3 regions of the Sagittula sp. genome follow, and region 2 is predicted to be linked to each of the others. Evidence: riboswitches for the same ligand, from Rfam matches in the RefSeq annotation. Region 2 holds a riboswitch; each other region holds the start of a gene.
The links. Region 2 has a riboswitch for cobalamin ahead of ACU0DV_RS19430 (ABC transporter substrate-binding protein). Riboswitches for the same ligand answer to the same signal wherever they lie in the genome.
Positions count from the first base shown of each region.

Region 1: linked by a shared signal. The riboswitch ahead of ACU0DV_RS10430 (DUF4198 domain-containing protein) and the one ahead of ACU0DV_RS19430 (ABC transporter substrate-binding protein) in region 2 are both predicted to bind cobalamin.
Region 3: linked by a shared signal. The riboswitch ahead of ACU0DV_RS07675 (DUF1636 domain-containing protein) and the one ahead of ACU0DV_RS19430 (ABC transporter substrate-binding protein) in region 2 are both predicted to bind cobalamin.

Region 1 covers NZ_JBRBWD010000029.1:120,267-126,640, forward strand. Annotated here, with positions in the region: gene ACU0DV_RS10420 (metallophosphoesterase family protein) at 1-86, shown strand, start outside; gene ACU0DV_RS10425 (AAA family ATPase) at 83-2,692, shown strand; cobalamin riboswitch at 2,792-2,996, shown strand; gene ACU0DV_RS10430 (DUF4198 domain-containing protein) at 3,140-3,925, shown strand; gene cbiM (cobalt transporter CbiM) at 3,930-4,547, shown strand; gene ACU0DV_RS10440 (cobalt ABC transporter permease) at 4,544-5,119, shown strand; gene cbiQ (cobalt ECF transporter T component CbiQ) at 5,123-5,908, shown strand; partial or broken gene ACU0DV_RS10450 (energy-coupling factor ABC transporter ATP-binding protein) at 5,968-6,374, shown strand, end outside.
Region 2 covers NZ_JBRBWD010000044.1:81,902-88,275, reverse strand. Annotated here, with positions in the region: gene ACU0DV_RS19435 (FecCD family ABC transporter permease) at 1-692, opposite strand, end outside; gene ACU0DV_RS19430 (ABC transporter substrate-binding protein) at 689-1,699, opposite strand; cobalamin riboswitch at 1,802-1,991, opposite strand; partial or broken gene ACU0DV_RS19425 (IS110 family transposase) at 2,338-3,003, shown strand; gene ACU0DV_RS19420 (CaiB/BaiF CoA transferase family protein) at 3,015-3,986, shown strand; gene ACU0DV_RS19415 (TRAP transporter small permease) at 4,012-4,539, shown strand; partial or broken gene ACU0DV_RS19410 (TRAP transporter large permease subunit) at 4,536-4,883, shown strand; gene ACU0DV_RS19405 (TRAP transporter large permease) at 4,918-5,787, shown strand; gene ACU0DV_RS19400 (NAD(P)/FAD-dependent oxidoreductase) at 5,916-6,374, opposite strand, start outside.
Region 3 covers NZ_JBRBWD010000023.1:47,496-53,869, forward strand. Annotated here, with positions in the region: gene cobN (cobaltochelatase subunit CobN) at 1-434, opposite strand, end outside; gene cobW (cobalamin biosynthesis protein CobW) at 481-1,536, opposite strand; gene ACU0DV_RS07675 (DUF1636 domain-containing protein) at 1,537-1,923, opposite strand; cobalamin riboswitch at 2,041-2,230, opposite strand; gene cobO (cob(I)yrinic acid a,c-diamide adenosyltransferase) at 2,280-2,891, shown strand; gene ACU0DV_RS07685 (YrhK family protein) at 3,617-3,883, shown strand; gene ACU0DV_RS07690 (cobyric acid synthase) at 3,880-5,325, shown strand; gene cobD (threonine-phosphate decarboxylase CobD) at 5,328-6,296, opposite strand; gene cbiB (adenosylcobinamide-phosphate synthase CbiB) at 6,315-6,374, opposite strand, start outside.

The DNA of each region.
Region 1 (6,374 bases), on a different contig from region 2:
CCGAGACGCTGTCGCAGGCGGATCGCGACGTGGCGGCCGACGCCCTCGCCCGGCTTTACGCCTATGTGCGGGAGGAGGCTGAATGAAACTGCGCAGCATCACCCTCAACAACGTCCGCCGCTTCACGGAACCGGCGCGGGTCGACGGGCTGGGCGACGGGCTGAACGTGCTCTGCGAGCCCAACGAACACGGCAAATCCACCCTCTTCGATGCCATCCAGGCGCTGTTCTTCAAGCCGCACGGGTCGCGCGACAAGGAGGTTTCGTCGCTCAGGCCGCACGCGGGTGGCGCCCCGGAGGTCACGGTCGAGTTGGAGACCGCCGACGGCCGCTTCACCCTTTCCAAGCGCTGGTTGCAGAGGCCCTCGGCGACGGTCCATCAGGGCAGCCGGCTGATCGCGCAGGCCGACGCGGCGGAGGCATGGATCGCCGACCTGCTGGGCGGCGACGCAGGCGGGCCGTCCGGTTTGATCTGGGTGCGGCAGGGCGTCACCGATCTGACAGCTGGCACAACGAAGGAACGGCAGGCCGCGCTCGAAGCCCGCCGCGACCTGATGACCTCCGTCGGGGACGAGGTCGAGGCGATGACCGGCGGGCGGCGGATGGACCGGGCGCTGGCGCGCTGTCGTGACGAACTCTCCGCTCTTGCCACCGGCACCGGCAAGCCGAAGACCGGCGGCGCTTGGAAGGCCGCCATCGACACGGTGGAGGCTCTGACCGAGCAGGAGGCAGCCCTTTCGGCGACCGCGCGCGACCTTCACGACGCGCTGGCCGAGCGCAAGCGCGCCCGGCGCGACCTTGCCGAATGGGACGCCCCCGACGCCGTGGCCGAGCGCAGCGAAAAGCTGGAGACCGCACGCGCCGCCCATGCCGCCGCCATGCGCCACGCCGAGGAACTGGATGCCGCCGCCCGCAGGGTCGACATGGCGCGCCTGACGGCGGAGGCGGCCCGGGGCAAACTCGCCTCCCTCCGCGCCGCGCAGACCGAACGGGCCGAAGCCGCGCGCCATGTCGAGGCCACCGGCGCCGAAAAACTGGCCGCGGCCGCCGCGCGGGACAAGGCGCAGGCCAAACGCGATGCCGCGCAAAAGACGTTCGACGCCGGAGAGGCTGCCCTGTCTAAGGCAGAGGCCACCCGCAACGCCGCGCAACGGGCAGAGGCCGCGCGCGGCGGCGCCGATCGCCGCAACGAACTGGAAAACCGCATCGCGCAGGCGGAGGAGATGCGCCGCCGGATGGAGACGGCGGCAGGCGCCGCCCGCAACGGACCCGACGCCACGGCGCTGCGCCGGATCGAGACGCTGGCCAACGCCCATGCCGCCGCCATCGCCGCCCGCGACGCCACCGCCACGCAAGTCATCGCCCATTACACGGCAGGCTCCGAAGGAGCGATCCGTTTCGGCGACGCCGCTCTGCCCGGCGGACAGACGGTCCCCCTCGCCCGGACCACCCGCCTCGACATCGCCGGTGTCGGTCACTTGGAGATCCGACCGGGCGACACCGGGCACGACACGGGGACCGTGGACGCCGCGGCCAAGGCGCTGCGCACAGCACTCGCAGCCGCCGGTGCCGAGACGCTGGAGGACGCGCGCGATGCCGCCGCCGCCCGGAACGAAGCGGAACGGCAGCACGCCGAGGCAAAAGCCGTGCTGCAGAGCCTCGCGCCGGAGGGTATCGAACAGCTCCGCGCCGCGCTCTCCCGGATCCCCATCCCTGTGGAGGGCGAAGATCTGCCCGATCTGGCGCAGGCGGAGGCAGACCTCGCCGCCTCGAGAGAGGCAAGGGACATCGCCCGCAGCGCGCTCGACACCGCAACGGAACGGCTGGCGGACGCCCGGGCGGAGGTGCTGCGCGCCGACACGGCCCTGACCTCGTTGCAAGACCGCCTGACGCGCGCCGAAGACGCCTTTGCGCGGACCGGTGGCGCCACGGAAGACGAACTGGCCTCCGAACTGGAGGCGCTGGAGGCGGCACTGGCCCAAGAGCAGGCCGCACATGCCGCCAAGGCCAAGGATGCGCCCGATCCCGCCAATGCGCGCGCCGCACTCACACGCGCGGAATCCGTGGAAACCCGTGCGCGCGATGAAACCGCCCGACTGAAGCTGCTCCTCGCCCGGCTCGAAGAGCGCATCGGCCGGTCCTCCGGGGACGCGGTCGAGGAGAGGCTGGCCGAGACGACCGAAAAGCTGACGTCGGCCCGCGAAGCCCTTGCCCGGATCGAACACGAGGTGGCGGTGCTGCGGCGGCTCGAACAGGCGCTGGAAACAGCCCGGAACGAGGCCCGCGACCGCTATTTCGCCCCCATCGCCCGGGAACTGAAACCGCTCCTGCACCTGCTCTGGCCGGACGCGGAACTGACCTGGGGCGAGGAATCCCTGCTGCCGGACGCGCTGCTCCGCGATGGCCAGAGCGAGCCGGTCGACATACTCTCCGGCGGCACGCAGGAACAGGTGGCCCTTCTGGTCCGGCTGGCCTTTGCGCGCATGTTGTCCCACGCCGGGCGCACCGCGCCGGTGATCCTCGACGACGCGCTGGTCTTCACCGACGACGACCGGATCGAACGGATGTTCGACGCGCTGCATCGCCAGGCGGGCGACCTCCAGATCATCGTCCTGACCTGCCGCCAGCGCGCCTTCCGCGACCTGGGCGGTCATGCGCTGAGCTTTGCAGCCGTGGCGCCGGAAGACGCCTGACGCCCACCCGCCCATCGCGTTTCACGGGGGACCGCGCCTGTGTCAGGCCGGTTCCTGGCCCCTCAAAAATAGCAATTGACCGGGCGCGCGCTTTTCTGGCAAGGAAATCGCACGTCCGGTTCCGGGGTTTTCACGCCCCGGAGGAAAGAGGGAATGCAGTGCGGCACGCCAGTGCCTACCCTGCAGCTGCCCCCGCAACTGTAAGCGGCAAGCAGGGCTGATATGCCACTGGAGAAATCCGGGAAGGCCAGTCCAGATGCGATGACCCGCGAGCCAGGAGACCTGCCGGACTGGCGCCCATGGAAGAGGCGCTTTTCCACCGGACGCCGGGGTGCGCGTCTGGCCTCGTGCGGCGGCGGGTCATTCCGCCGCGCGGATGGGGTCGAGCGTTCCCTGCGTCCAGAAACGACGCGCGCCGGGTGTGGCGCAGTGGACAGGGACGACTTCATGAAACGCAGGTTGAGTGCCCTTGCGGCGTGCATCGCGCTTCCGGCGATGACACACGCGCATTTCCTTCTCGAATATACATCGGACACCATCATCGACCGCCCCGGCGACGTGCCGGTCAAGCTGATCTTCTGGCACCCCTTCTCCAACGGCTACGTGATGGAGATGGAGACGCCCCGGGAATTCTTCATGGTGCATCACGGCAAGCGCACCGATTTTCTGGACACGCTCGAACCGACCGTCTTCACCGGGTCCGAGAACGAGGCCCCGGCCTTTCTGGGCAGCGTCCCGGTCAAGCGGTCGGGCGACTACGTGCTCGTGACCGTCCCGCAGCCCTATTTCGAGGAATCCGAAGACAAGTACATCCAGCAGTACACCAAGGCCTTCCTCAACCGCAGCGAACTGCCCACCGACTGGATGAATCCGGTCGGTCTCCCGGCCGAGATCCTGCCGCTGAACAAGCCCTACAACGTGCTGGCCGGCTCCACCTTCACCGGACGGGTCATGTCCGAAGGCCAGCCCGTCGCCGGCGCCGAGATCGAGGTGGAGTTCATGGCGGCCGAGCCGGACATGAACCAAGCGCGCGCCACCGATCCGGTGGTCAGCCCGCCGCCCGGCGGCGCGGTCGTGATCCTCTCCGACGACAGCGGGTATTTCACCTTCGGCATCCCGAGGGCCGGACACTGGGGCTTTGCCGCGCTCGGCGTGGGCCCGGTGACCGAGCACGAGGGCAAGGAACTCAGCCAGGACGCCGTGATCTGGATCCGCGCCTGGGAACTGGAGTGACGCCATGCACATCGTGGACGGAGCCCTTTCCAACCCGGTCGTGATCGGCGGGGCCGTGCTGGCGGCGGGCGGCATCGCCTGCGGCCTGCGGTCGCTGACCATGGAACGCATCCCCGCCGCCGGTGTCCTGTCGGCCAGTTTCTTCGTGGCCTCGCTGGTGCATGTGCCCATTGGCCCGTCCTCGGTGCATCTCATCATGAACGGTCTTGCCGGACTCGTGCTCGGCTGGGCCGCCTTTCCGGCGCTCTTCGTGGGGCTGCTGCTTCAGGCGGTGTTCTTCGGGTTCGGGGGCCTCACCGTGCTCGGGGTCAACACGCTGAACATCGCATTGCCCGCCGTCTTGGCGGGCCTCCTCTTCGGGCGGCTCATCTCGCGCGGGACGCCGGTGACGGGGGCCATCTGGGGCGCGGTCGGCGGCAGCTTCAGCATCGCCGCGACAACCCTTTTCGTGGGCTTTTCCCTCGCGCTGTCCGGCGACGCTTTTATCCCGGCGGCCAAGCTGGTGTTCGTCGCCCATATCCCGGTGATGATCATCGAGGGGCTGCTGACCGGATTTGCCGTCCTGCTGGCCCGCAAAGTCAAGCCGGACCTGTTCTTTGCGCTGCAGCGAGGCACAACATGAAACGCCTCGCCCTTGCCGCCGCGCTCATGGCGCTGCCTCTGCCCGCCCAGGCCCACAAGGTCATCGCCGCCGTCTTTCCCTCCGGGTCCTCCATCGAGGGCGAGATCGGCTTCTCCAGCGGCGAGATGGCCGTGGGCGAGGAGGTGATCGTCACCGCCCCCGACGGAACCGAACTGGGACGCGCGGTCACCGACGCCGATGGCTTCTTTGTCTTCACCCCGGAACAGCCGGTCGAGCATCGCTTTCGCGCCGATCTGGGCGCCGGGCACGTGGCAATGACCACCCTGCCCGCCGAAGACGTGGCCGCCATCCTCGGCAAGCCGGTGATCGAGACCCCGCCGCCCGCCGCGACCTCCGACGCAACCACCCCGGCCGCAGTCGCCGGGCTGACGGCAGAGGAGCGTGACGTTATCGCCGAAGCCGTCCGGGACGAGATCCGTCCCCTGCGCCGCGAAATTGCCGCTTACAAGGAAAAGAACGATCTGCAGACCATCCTTGGCGGGCTGGGCTACATCCTCGGCCTGTTCGGCCTGGGATTCTACATCGCGGCCCGCCGCAAGATGGCGGTCTGATCCATGGGTCACGTCCTGACACAGGCGCAGAAGACGCTGGCCGACACCGGGGCACCGGGCCTGACCGCGGTGAACCAGCTCGACCCGCGCACCCGCATCCTGGGCGCCTGCGTCTTCGGCGTCGTGGTCGTCGCGCTGTCATCGCTGGCTGCACTGCTGGCGGCACTTGTCGTCTCCGCCGCCTTCCTCTTGCTCTCGCGCCTGCCCATCCTGCCGACGCTGAAGCGCATGGCGGCGATGGACGGCTTCATCTTCTTCATGCTGGTGCTCTTTCCGTTCACCGTGCCCGGCGACGCGATCTTCTCCGTCTGGGGGTTCGACGCGACATGGCAGGGTCTCAGGCAGGCGGTCGAGATCGCGCTGACGGCCAACGCGGTCATCCTCGCCCTCATGACGCTGGTCGGGTCGATGGAGCCGGTCACGATGGGCCATGCGCTCTACCGGCTGCGGTGTCCCGAAAAACTCGTGCACCTGATGATGTTCACCATCCGCTACATCGAGGTCCTGCGCGAGGAATACCTCCGCCTGCGCGCCGCGATGAAGGTCCGGGCCTTCCGCCCCACGACCTCGTGGCACACCTATCGCACCTTCGGCTACCTCGTGGGAATGATGCTGGTGCGCGCGATCGAGCGGTCCGAGCGCATCCTCGCCGCGATGAAATGCCGGGGGTTTTCGGGGCGCATCGTGCTCCTCCAGGACTTCGTCTACACGCGCCGCGACGCGATGTTCGGCCTACTTCTAGTGGTCATCTGCGCAACGCTCCTTCGGCTGGACGTCACATGGCCCTGATCGACATCGAAGACGTGCACTTCGGCTACCCGGGCCACGACCCCGTCCTGAAGGGCGCAAACCTGAGGCTTGAACCGGGCCAGCGCCTGTCGCTGACCGGCCCGAACGGCGCGGGCAAGTCGACGCTGCTGCGGCTGATCCTTGGACTGCAACGGCCCGACAGCGGCACGATCCGCGTTTTCGGCACCCAGCGCGTGACCGAGGCGGACTTCCACGAGGTGCGCCGCCGGGTCGGACTGGTGTTCCAGGACCCCGACGATCAGCTGTTCTGCCCGACCGTGGCAGAGGACGTGGCCTTTGGGCCCCTGAACCTCGGCCGCAGCCGGGAAGAGGCGCTGGCAATGGTCGACCGCGTTCTGGGCGACCTGGGCCTGACCCACCTGCGCAACCGGATCACTCACAAGCTGTCCGGCGGCGAGAAGCGGCTGGTCACCCTGGCGACCGTGCTGGTGATGGAGCCTGAGGC
Region 2 (6,374 bases):
CAAAGACATAGCGCGACACCCCCGAGGGAGACGGCCGTGCAGGCCCCGACGTCATCCCAGCGGATGCCCGACAGATTGCCCATGAGCCAGAACATGATGCCGCGCGCCTGCTCGGCATTGGCGGAACGGGCGATGGTGAAGGCGGTCAGAGCGTTGAACATCTGCGAGCCGGCGATCCCGGCGAGGATGATTGCGGCCGCCGCCTGGGTCCCGCGCCCGCCACCCGCGCTTCCGTTCACTGCGTGGGCCAAAGCCACGACGCATCCGAAGGCAACAAGCGCTCCGGACAACGCACCGAGCGACATCGAGATTGCCCCGCCTCCGATGCCCGCGACCGACACGAGGACCGCCCCCGTCGAGGCACCTGCAGACAAGCCCATGAGGTAGGGATCGGCTAGCGGATTGCGCAGCAGCGCCTGAAGAACGACCCCGGTCAGGGCGAGGCCAGCCCCGCAGCAGGCGGCCACGATCGCCCGCGGGAGGCGGTAACTCCAGATGATGCCCGCCTCGATCCCGTCGACCGGATAGCCCGCGCCCCACAGATGGTTGGCCAGCGTCCGGCACACCACGGCAAAGGGCAGACTGGTCTCGCCGATTGCCGTACCTGCAAGGATGGTGGCCCCAAGCAGAAGAGGCGCGAGCCAGAGCCCGTGCCGTACCGTGATGCGCGCGGGTGTGGCCGCCATGGTCATTCGAAGGACATCTTCGAAAGGGCTTCGGAGAGCGTTTCCAGCCCGTAGATCGACCGCATCGTCGCGCTCATGGCGTGCGCATCCATCTGCACGATCCGGTCCTCGCGTACGGCCGTCATCTGGCTTGCGACAGGATCGGTGCGCAGGAACTCCAGCTTCTTCTCGATGTCGTCGGCGGGAAAGCGACGGCGGTCCATGTAGGCGATGACGATCACGTCCGGGTCGGCCCGGGCGATGCTCTCCCATCCCACTGTCGGCCATTCCTCGTCGGAGGCGATGACATTCTCGATCCCCAGCTTGGACATCATGTAACCCGGCGCCCCGAGGCGTCCGGCGACATAGGGATCCATTTCGACGTCGGCGGAGGAGAACCAGAACACGGCCGACAGGTTCTCGGGCAGGTCTAGGCCTTCCGCACGGGCAATGGCGCGTTCTTCGGTCGCCTGAAGGTCCGAGACAAGGGTTGCGCCCGCGGTGCGCACGTCGAATATCTCCGCCAGCTCCCGAATGCCCTTGTAGATCGAGGCCGTCTCAAAGGCGCCGACGCGTGTGCCATCGCCTCCGGTGGAATTGTCCTTGGTGTCGCAATCGGCGGGCAGGATGTAGGTCGGGATTCCGATGTCGTGGAACATCTCCCGTGTGCCGACGTTGCCGCTCTCGCCCACATGCCATTCGTATTGCACGGCGACCAGCCCGGGCTTCTTCGCGACCACGCTCTCGAAGCTGGGGTCGTTGTCGGCCAGCCGCTCGATCGCCTCGTTGACCTCCGCGAACTCCGGCAAGACAGGGTTGAACCAGACCGAGGTGCCCGAGACCTTCGGCGCGAGGCCGAGCGAATAGAGGATCTCTGTCGCGGACTGCCCTATCGTCACCACGGTGTCCGGTGCGGCGTCGAACGACACATCGAGCCCGCAGTTTGTCAGTGTCAGGGGGTAGTTCGTTTGCTGCGCGTTCAGCGCCGTCGCGGCGCTGGCCAACAGCGCGGCCGTCATCAAGGTCTGTCTCATCCGATCCGTCCCGTCAGAGAGGACCATCAGGGGAAAGACGCGAAACGGAATGCGACCCGGCGGCCACGTCATGTTTCCCGCCTCGGCACACCCCGTCCGGTCGTGGTTTCGTTCATGTCGGCAGGTCTCCTGACTGACGGGTCACAGCGCCTCTCGCCTTCCCGGGACGAACCCAGTGGCGCATCGAGAGGCACTCACCGCCTACAGTTGCGGGGGCAGTTCCGTTTGCCGGCCGAAGCCGGAACGGATTCCCTTTCAATTCCCGAAGGAAACCGACGCCGCAATCTCTGGCATAGTTCCCGATGCACGGCAAGTGCGGGGCGGCACGAACGCAATCGCCGAAGCCGAGGATGGCGAGTGCGTCTGAAAGGCGAAATTAGGCTCGGAGCGGATCTGCGGCGGTGCGGCAAGGGCAGGCCAAAGGTCACCTCTGGCGCGCCGTCGCTGCAGGCCCATTCCGGCAGTTCACGCGATCCGCCATTGCCGCCATCGCTTTCGCCGCTGCTGCCATCTAGTGGCTATGAGATGCCGTAACGGGGCCTGTCTCGCGACCCGCCCATTATCGTTGCAAGATCGAGGGCAAGCTGGCGCCATTCCCGTATCGGATCCACATGGAGGACTGCGGGATGAAGCTGTGAATTGGGCTGGATGTGTCGCTTGAGAAGACCGCAATTTGCGTGATCAGCGAGCATGGGAAGATCGTGAGGGAGGCGGAGGTGTCCAGCGAGCCCGAGGCGCTGTTGCTCTGGATCGGCGATCAGGACGGGGAAGCTGCGGCTATCGGGCTCGGAGCTGGCCCCCTGTCGCAATGGCTGCATCGCGGGTTGTCCGCGGCTGAACTCCCTGTCGTGCTGATGGAAACCCGGCAGGTGAAAGGCGCCTTGAAGGCCATGCCGATCAAGACGGACCGCCGGGATGCCGAAGGGATCGCACGCCTGCCGCACCTCGGCTGGTTCCGACCGGTTCACTGCAAATCAGTCTCCGCACAAGAGGTTCGCGCTGTGCTCACCGCTCGCAAGGCGGTGCAGCAAGGGTTCATCACGCTTGAAATGTCCCTGCGCGGGCTACTGCGGAACTTTGGCTTCAAGGTTGGCACTATATCCCGTGGCCTATTCGAACATCGTATACGCGAACTGGCGGCAGGTAATCCGATGCTGGTAGCGGCAACCGAACCCATGCTTCGCGCGCGGGCAGCGCTGCGACGAGAACTGGCAGGCCTTGAACGCCATGTCCGCCAACCTGCCCATGACGATCCGGTCTGTCTGCGCCTAATGTCGATGCCCGGGACTGGCGTGGTCGCGGCAAGAGATCCGTTGTGCTGGACGTCAAGGATGCAGATGACCTCGCAACGCTGCGCGCGCTGCAGGAGACCGCGGACGTCTTTGTCGAGAATTTCCGAGACGAGACCCTGGCGAAGATGGGGCTCGCGCCGGACCAGCTGCGGCAAAGCCATCCCGCGCTTGTCGTCGCCTCCTGCAAGGGCTTTCTGAAGGGTCGCTACGAACACCGCGCAGCCATGGACGAGGTGGTGCAGATGATGACCGGTATGGCGTACCTGACCGGGCCAAAGCGGCGTCCGTTGCGCATCGGGTCTTCTGCCAATGACATCATGGGCGGGCTGTTTGCCGCCTACGGCGTGCTCGGCGCGCTGATCCAGCGCGGCAAGACCGGGCAGGGGGCTGCGGTCCGTTCGGGCCTGTTCGAGAACTGCCTTCTGCTGGTGGCCCAGCACATGGTGCAGTTCGACATCGAAGGCGAGGAAAGCCCGCCGATGCCCGAGCGGGTGTTCTCCTGGCCGATCTACGACCTGTTCGAAACGGCGGACGGGCGGCAGATATTCGTGGGCGCGGCGACGGACGGGCAGTGGGAGAAACTGTGCATCGGGCTCGGGCTGGAGCACTTGCTCGCGGATGACCGTCTGAAGACCCGCCCCGACCAGATCAGAGCGCGTGACTGGACCCTGCCGCAGATTGCGGCGGTGATCGTTGCACGGCCCTTCGACGAGATGGTGCAGGTGATGGAGGCCAACGACCTGCTGTTCGCCCCGGTTTCCCGTCCTGCCGAGATGTATGACGATCCGCATGTGAACAGGCCCGGCGGGCTCTTCACCTCCGAGTACCGGGGCAAGAAGGCATTGCCGCTGCGCCGGGTGATCTCGAAGCGAAGGGCGTTCAGGTGCACGTTGCCACCGAGGCGGAAAACAAGGCGATGGAAGCGGTCATGCGTCCCGCCTTCGACGCGAAGTTCAACCGTGACGACCCGGACAGCCAACAGCTCCTCCAGCTGATCGGCCAGCTGTCGAGCGGCAGCTGATGTCTCCTGTTGAGCGGGGAGGGGCGCATGACGCCTCTCGCTCCTTCCCCTTCCGCGTGGCAGCGGCTCTGTCGCGCGCTTGCGCTGCGCTGTCGATCCTCCTGATCCTCGGCACCTTTGGGCTGACCGTCGTCGCGGTCTTCATGCGCTACGTCCTGCACAGCCCGCTTCTTTGGTCCGACGAGGTGACCGGCTGGATGTTGGTGGCGATGATTTCCTGCGGGGTGGCGGAAGCCTACCGGCGGGGCGATCACATCGCCATCGACCTGCTGACCGACCGCCTGCGCGGCCCGTCCCGCGCGGTACAACGGGTGTTTGCCGGCCTCGCCTTTCTGGTGCTGGCCGTCGTCCTGTTCCTGTCCACGTGGGAAGCGGTGGAATTCTCCCGCATGGTCGGCAGCTACACCACCGGACACCTCGAAATCCCGGGCTGGATCCCCCAGGCGCCGCTGATGCTTGCGGCGGCGATGCTGGTCCTCGTCGCGCTCACGCGCATCCTCGACACCCTCGCTGGGCGGAGCCAATGACCATCCTTTTAGTCTTCGGCGGGCTGATCCTGCTGCTCCTGACCGGAATGCCGATCTTTGCCGCGCTGGGGCTGACGGCCACGGCGATCCTGCTGATCTTCGAGGGCCATATCGGCCCGATCTCCGACACCGTCATGGCGCACCTGTCCAAACCTGTGCTGATGACCATCCCGCTCTTCGCCTTCATGGCGCAGATCATGATCAAACCGAAGGTCATCGACGATCTCTACGTCATGGCAAACACGGTGATCGGCCACATCCGGGGCGGCCTCGGGGTGGCGACGGTGGTGTCCTGCACGATCTTCGCCGCGATTTCCGGATCGTCAGTGGCCACGGCCCTGTCGATCGGTTCCAGCGCCATCCCGCAAATGAAGCGCTATGGCTATCCGGAACGCGAGGCGCGGGGGGGTGATCGCCGCGGGTGTAACCCTGGGCATTCTCATTCCCCCTTCGGCCCCGATGATCCTCTATGCCATCGTCTCGGACGCTTCCATCGGCGCGCTGTTCCTCGCCGGTATCCTGCCCGGCTTGATGCTGGCGATCATGTTCTCTATCTACTGCATGTGGAACGGCGGCACACGCGAACATACATCCTGGTCGGGATGGGGCGCCGTGATGCTGGCGCTGCGCAAGTCGATCTGGGCCGTGCTGACCCCGCCGATCATCATGGGCGGCATATACGCGGGTGTCTTCACCGCTTCCGAAGCCGCCGCCGCCGGGTGCCTCTACGCACTACTCGTTGCGGCGCTGGCCTATCGCACCCTCACACCACGCATGATCTGGGACTGCGCTTATGCCACGATGCGGACCTCGATGATGGTCTCCATGATCATCGTGGGGGCGGCGATGTTCGGCCATGCCATCAGCATCATCCGCCTGCCGGTCGGCGTGACGGAGGCTGTTGCCGCGCTCGGTCTGTCTCTGCTGGCCTCCTTCCTCGTGGTCATGGCGCTGATCTTCTTAATGGGTATGTTCTTTGAATCCATCGCGATCATTCTGATCACCACGCCAATCCTGCTGCCGACCATACACGCGCTGGACATCGACCTCGTCTGGTACGGCGTATTGCTGATGATCAACCTCGAACTGGCGATGATCACGCCTCCCGTCGGTTTGAACCTGTTCGTCATCAAGGGGATCACCGACGCGCCCCGGGTGCCACAGCCGCCGACCGGACTCGCGACGGATCTGCGGGCTTGCCGGACAGCACTGGCGAAGCCGCCCCGCGTCACCGGTTGTCTGGGCTGATTGGGCGGGCGGGCAGATGCCAGAGATCAGCTTGTCGGCCGTCGAGCGCCATCGCGCAAGAGGTTACGCGCCCATCCCCGCCTCGGAATCGGACGCCACACGCCCAAAGAAGGCGGGTCCGCAAATGCCTACTGGTCGAACTCCAGGTGAATCTTTTCCGAGACTTCGGAGCCCTCGGTAAAGCGGTCGATGCCGTAGCCCGAGATGTCGACCTTTGAGGCCTCGCCCCGCACCAGCGCGGCGAGGCATTCGCCGACAGCCGGAGCAATCTGAAACCCGCCGCCGCTGCCTCCGAATGCGTGGAACAGGCCCGGAGTGGTGGTGCTGGCGCCAATCACTGGGAGCATGTCGGGCAGATAACCCTCGACCCCGGACCACACGCGGATAATCTCTGCCCGCGCCAGCATGGGGATGCATTCGACCAGCGTGCGCATCCCTCGTAGTGTCTTGGCTGGCGGCACGTAGGTGAACTCGCCCGAAGGCAGAGAACGGGTGCGCGGGTAGCCCGAGAAGATGATGTTGCCGCGCGGGATCTGACGCACGATGACATCGCCCTCTACCATATGCACCGACGGGTGCAGTCGGTG
Region 3 (6,374 bases), on a different contig from region 2:
CAGAGATGCGCCAGCCGCCGCAGCGTGGACACCGGCAGCGTCGACATCTCGTCGAGCCGCCTGTCCTCGCGCCCGTCGGCGGGCAGCACGGCCAGCGCGATGCCCTTCTGCTGCGCCAGCGCCAGGACCTGCTGCAAGCCGTAGGACCAGTAGGGCACGCCGCCGATCAGCCGGATCAGGATGCCCTTCGCGCCCTCCAGCGTCTGCTCGACATAGGTGTCGACCGAAAGCGGATGCCTGAGGGCTGCAAGGTTGGCAAGGCGGAGCGTGGGCATCCGCCCCTCCGGTCCGCCGCCGCGCCGCCAGCCTTCGGCGAAGGCGCCGAGGTCGCTGTCGGAGAACGACAGGACGACAAGGTCCGCCGGGCTCTGGCCCAGGTCCTGCGGCGTCTCGCTCTCTTCGAGGCCGTGGCTTTCGCGGAAGATGACGTGCATCGGCGGTTCCCGGGGAAGGCGGCGCAGAGCCCCGCCCTACTTCATGTCACTCTGCGGCGACCGGCGTGGCGCCGAGGACCGACCGGATGGCGTCGGGACGGATGTCGTCGTGTTCCGCGATGACCACGACACGGCTGACGCGCGCCTCGTCCGGCTTCCACGGGCGGTCGTACTGGTGACGCACGCGCGCCCCCACCGCCTGCACCAGAAGGCGCATGGGCTTGCCCTTCACGGCGGCGTAGCCCTTCACCCGCAGGATGTTCTGTTCCTTCGCGAGCCGTTCGATGGCAGCGACGAGCTGCGCGGGCGTGTCCTGCTCCGGCAGTTCCACCACGATCGACTCGAAGTCGTCGTGTTCGTGGTCGTCATGATCGTCGTGATGCGAGGGGCGCGCGTCCATGTCGTCCTCGGCGGCCGCTTCCAGCCCGAGGATAACGCGCGGGTCCACCACGCCCTCGGCGACCTCGACCACCGGCAGCGGGCGCGGCGCCTCGGCGGCGATGATCGCCTTGGCCTTCGCCACGCCTTCGGGACCGGCGAGGTCGGGCTTGGTCAGGAGGATGATGTCGGCGCAGGAGATCTGGTCCTCGAAGACCTCGCTCAGCGGCGTTTCGTGGTCGATGCTGTCGTCCGCGAGGCGCTGTGCGTCGACGCGCGCCACGTCGGGGGCGAAGCGGCCTGCCGCCACCGCCTCTGCGTCGGCCAGGGCGATCACGCCGTCGACGGTGATCTTCGACCGGATGTCCGGCCAGTCGAAGGCCTTCAGCAGCGGCTTCGGCAGGGCAAGGCCAGAGGTCTCGATCAGGATGTGATCGGGGCGCGGATCGAGCGCCATCAGCGCCTCGATCGTCGGGATGAAGTCATCGGCCACGGTGCAGCAGATGCAGCCGTTGGCCAGTTCCATGATGTTCTCGGCAGGGCAGTCGGGGATGGCGCAGGACTTCAGGATCTCTCCGTCGACGCCCACGTCGCCGAATTCGTTGACCACCACGGCCAGGCGACGGCCACCGGGGTTCTGCATCAGGTGACGCACCAGCGTGGTCTTGCCGGAGCCGAGGAAGCCGGTGATCACGGTGACGGGGAGTTTGGCTAGATCGGTCATTCAGTCGGCCTCCAGTGGGGTGTTCGGGGTCAGGGGCGGGATGCGCGCCACGCAGTTGCGCTTGAAGTGTTCGGGCCGCTCGCGCCACGGGATCAGCCCGTCGCCGGTCGCGTGATAGCGCGCCGCGCCGTCGAGCAGCATGTCCGGATGCGACACCTCGTCGACATTCCCGAACACGTAGGTCCAGCGGTCGCCGCCGCGCAGGGCGACGGTGCAGCCCGCGTCGCAGTTCTGCAGGCATTCGACGGCGGTCAGGCGCAGGCCCGCGGGCAAAGGCCGGGCGGCCAGCGCGTCGTAGAGCGCCTGGCCGGGCCGGCGGTCGTCGGCGGGGATCTCCTGCCCCCGGCGGCACTTCACGCAGACCAGAAGTTCGGCTTCCGATGACATGGCAACCTCGCGCGTCTCATGGGGGGACCTTGAGCGGGGCACGGGCCATGACAGGCCCTCTCCCGACCCCGGATCACCCCGTCCGGTTTCGTTCCTCCGCCCCTTCCACGGCGCGGCCACTGGCAGGTCTCCCGGCTTGCGGAACTGGGCGGCAGGGGGTCCCTGTCTGCCCAACGGCACCCGGCCTTCCCGGCGATCTCGCCAGTGGCTTCGGGCCCTTTCCGGTCACGGTCGCGGGGGCGGCTGCGCCTGACCCCGACGCGGGGCTGCGCATTCCCTTTTCACCTGCTAGACACAGGCACCAGCACCCCGGCTGATGCGCCGGACGCCCGGCAATGTCAAGGAGAGCCCGCGCCATGAGCGAAGACGAGAACGCCCGCCACACTGAAAAGATGAAGAAGATCAAGGCGGCCCGCGACCGGATGATGGCGACCAAGACAGAGGAGAAGGGCCTGATCATCGTCCACACCGGCACCGGCAAGGGCAAGTCGTCCTCCGGATTCGGGATGATCATGCGCTGCATCGCCCACGGCATGCCCTGCGCGGTGGTGCAGTTCATCAAGGGCGCCTGGCCCACGGGCGAAGGCACCTTCCTGCGCGAACGCTTCGCGGCCGAATGCCGGTTCTTCGTGTCGGGCGAGGGCTTCACCTGGGAGACGCAGGACCGCGAGCGCGACATCGCGGCGGCACGGAACGGCTGGGAGATCGCCAAGGCGCAGATCCTCGACCCCGAGGTGCAGTTCGTGCTGCTCGACGAGATCAACATCGCGCTGCGCTACGACTACCTCGACATCGACGAGGTGGTGGGGTTCCTGCTGGAACAGAAGCCGCCGATGACCCACGTCTGCCTGACCGGGCGCAATGCCAAGCCCGAACTGATCGAGGCGGCGGACCTCGTCACCGACATGACGCTGGTCAAGCACCCGTTCCGCGAGGGGGTGAAGGCGCAGAAGGGTGTCGAGTTCTGAGCCTGCGGGATCCGGGTTTCGGCGCGCCTGCGGCGCCCCGACCCGCTGGGGGTTCCCCCCAGACCCCCAAGGTATTTTCGCCAAGATGAAGGAAAGGCTTTCTTAACCGGAATCGCGGAGGCTCGCCGGGCGGTACAGGGAGAGGTCCCGATGACCGCCCAAGGTGAAGGCACCGCGTCTCCCCCTTCCCGGAAGGCCCGAGGCGCGGTGCCCGACCCTCTCCTTCATCTTGGCGAAAATACCTCCGCCGGAGGCGTCCTGACGAGGCCGCATGCGTCATATGGCTGGCAAGGGCGCGGCATTTGCCAGAGGCGCGGGGCGGGATGGGTCGCGGTCTCGCGTTAAAGGCGAGGGCGAATTTTCTTGTTGCGCGGATTTGTCGGTGGTGGCCTCGCGGGAGGGTCAAGCGACGAAGCTGCCTAAGGTCTCCTGGCCCTCCGCGACCGCTGGCGTCGCGTTTCCCTGGAAGGTGCAAAGGCACACCTTAGCCGCGGGTCGGGGCTTTTTCCGGACACTTTCCGTTTTGGTTTCTTTGCATCCACGGCCGATGTGGCAGCGTCGTCAGAGGTGTTTCGGGGGCGCTGTTCGGACCGCCGGGCGGTTTTGTTCTCAGGCTGTCTTCGAGTGCGTGGCGACGGGCGATGGCGGGCGGTGCGTTGACCCTGCTTCGCAGGCTGGTAACGGTGGAGGTCAGTACGCCCAGGCCATGAAGGGACCGCCGCCCGATGTTCAGGAAACGGATGCAGGACGCCACCTCCCGGCACGAGGAGGTCTATGGCTTCTACGAGAAGCTCTATACCACCATCGACCTTTGCGCGGGGATGGCCTTCCTCGTGGGGTCCGTGCTGTTCTTCTGGGAGGAGACGCAGTACCCGGCGACCTGGCTTTTCACCGTGGGTTCCGTCCTTTTCGTCGCGCGGCCCGCGTCGCGGTTTGCGCGGGAATATCATCTCGCGCAGCTGCCGCTGCCCGGGGATCGTGATCCGGAATGACGCGCGCACTCATGCTTCAGGGCACCGGGTCCAACGTGGGCAAGTCGGTGCTGGTGGCGGGGCTCTGCCGCGCGGCGCTGCGCCGGGGCCTGTCGGTCGCGCCGTTCAAGCCGCAGAACATGTCGAACAACGCCGCCGTCACCGTCGACGGCGGCGAGATCGGGCGCGCTCAGGCGCTGCAGGCGCGGGCCTGCGGGCTGGAGCCGCACACCGACATGAACCCGGTCCTCCTCAAGCCCGAAACCGACGTGGGTTCGCAGGTGGTGGTGCAGGGCAAGCGGCTCGCCACGGTCCGGGCGCGCGAATACGCCGCGCTGAAGCCGCAGTTGCTGGGCCATGTCACCGAGAGCTTCGGGCGTCTGAAGGCGCGCCATGACCTGGTGATCGTCGAGGGCGCGGGCAGCCCGGCCGAGGTCAACCTGCGCGCCGGCGACATCGCCAACATGGGCTTCGCGGAAGCAGCAGGCCTGCCCGTCGTGCTGATCGGCGACATCGACCGGGGCGGCGTGATCGCGCAGGTGGTGGGCACGCAGGCGGTGCTCTCGCCCGCGGACAACGCCCGGATCGCGGGCTTCCTGATCAACAAGTTCCGCGGCGACCCGTCGCTGTTCGACGACGGTTACGCGCTGATCGAGGCGCGCACCGGCTGGCGCGGCTTCGGCACCGCGCCGTGGTTTGCCCATGCCTGGAAACTGCCCGCGGAGGATGCGCTCGACATCCGGGCGCCGGAGCGGCGTGCGGGGCTGCACATCGTTTGCCTGCGCCTGTCGCGCATCGCCAATTTCGACGACATGGACCCGCTGGCGCAGGAGCCGGGCGTGCGGCTGACCATGCTGGGGCACGGAGAGCCGATCCCCGGCGATGCCGACCTCGTGGTGCTGCCCGGCTCGAAGAGCACGCGGGGCGACCTGGCCTTCCTGCGCGACCAGGGCTGGGACATCGACCTGGCCGCCCATCACCGGCGCGGCGGGCATGTGCTGGGCATCTGCGGCGGCTTCCAGATGCTGGGGCGGAGCGTGGCCGACCCGGACGGGATCGAGGGCGCGGCTGGCGAGACGGCGGGGCTCGGGCTGCTCGACGTCGACACGGTGATGACCGGCGACAAGCGCCTGACCCGGGTGCGCGCGCAACACGCCGCGACCGCCCTGCCCTTCGCCGGGTACGAGATCCACATCGGGCGCACGACCGGCGCGGATTGCGCGCGGCCCTTCGCCTTTGTCGACAACCGGCCCGAGGGCGCCTGTTCCGCGGATGGCCGCGTGATGGGCAGCTACCTGCACGGCATGTTCACCGACGACGCCTTCCGCGCGGGGTTCCTGAAGCGGTTCGGGGTGGCCTCGTCGCAGGCATACGATGCCACGGTGGACGCGACGCTGGATGCCCTGGCGGATCACCTCGAAACGCATCTCGATGTGGAGGGGCTGCTGGCGGTGGCACGCTAGCCTCAGCGCAGCGCGGCCTCCACCATGGGCCATTCGTCGCTGCCCGGCAGGCCCAGCCGCAGCCATGTGGCGCTGTAGGGGAAGATGCGGCTCCAGACATGGGCCTGGGCAAGGCGGTCCTGCGCGGCCACGGCATCGGGCACCGCGTAGGTCCGGAAAAGCGGGCAGCCCCCCACCAGCGGCCAGCCGCGCGCCATGGCGAGCGCGTCCATCGCGGCGCAGTCGTAGTCGAGGCGGGCGATGGTCTCCGCCTGCCAGCCGGTGTCGGCGAGGGCGGTGCAGGCGATCTCGATCGCGGGGCCGGAGACGGGCCACGGTCCGGCCATGGCTTTCAGCCGCTCTGCCAGCGGGCCGGTCGCGAGCGCGAAGCCCAGCCGCAGCCCTGCGAGCCCGTAGAACTTCCCGAAGGAGCGCAGGACCACCACGTTGTCGCGCAGGCGGTGCAGGTCCGGGGCGATGCAGGCGTCGGGCGTGGCATCGCCAAAGCTTTCGTCGACCACCAGCAGCCCGACCTGTTCGGACAGCGCGGCCACCGCGTTAGTGTCCACCACGCGGCCGTCGGGGTTGTTCGGCGTGACGACGACGGCCAGGTCGGCGCCGTGGAGCGCATCGGGGGTCGCGACCTCCTCCACCGTCCAGCCGAAGGCCCGCAGGCAGGCGGCGTGTTCGTTGTAGGTGGGCGTCAGGACGCGGGCGGTGCCGGGTGCGGCGAGGAAGGGCACGGCCTGGATCGCGGCCTGCGCGCCCGCCAGTGGCACCACCTCGGCCCGGGTGGCATAGGCGCGGGCGGCGACGCTGCGCAGGAGGTCCATGTCGGTGCGGGTCGGCAGCGCCTGCCACGCCTGCGGCGGCACATGCGGCACCGGGTAGGGCACGCGGTTGATGCCCGTGGACAGGTCGATCCAGTCGAGCGCCACGCCGCCGAAGCGTCTGATCGCGGCGTCGAGGTTGCCTCCGTGGTCGCGTGCCATGTGGTTCCTTTCGTGTCGCTAGAACGCGGCGAGTGCCAGAAGCAGCACCCCGGCCAGCGCCATGCCCCGCATGTAGGC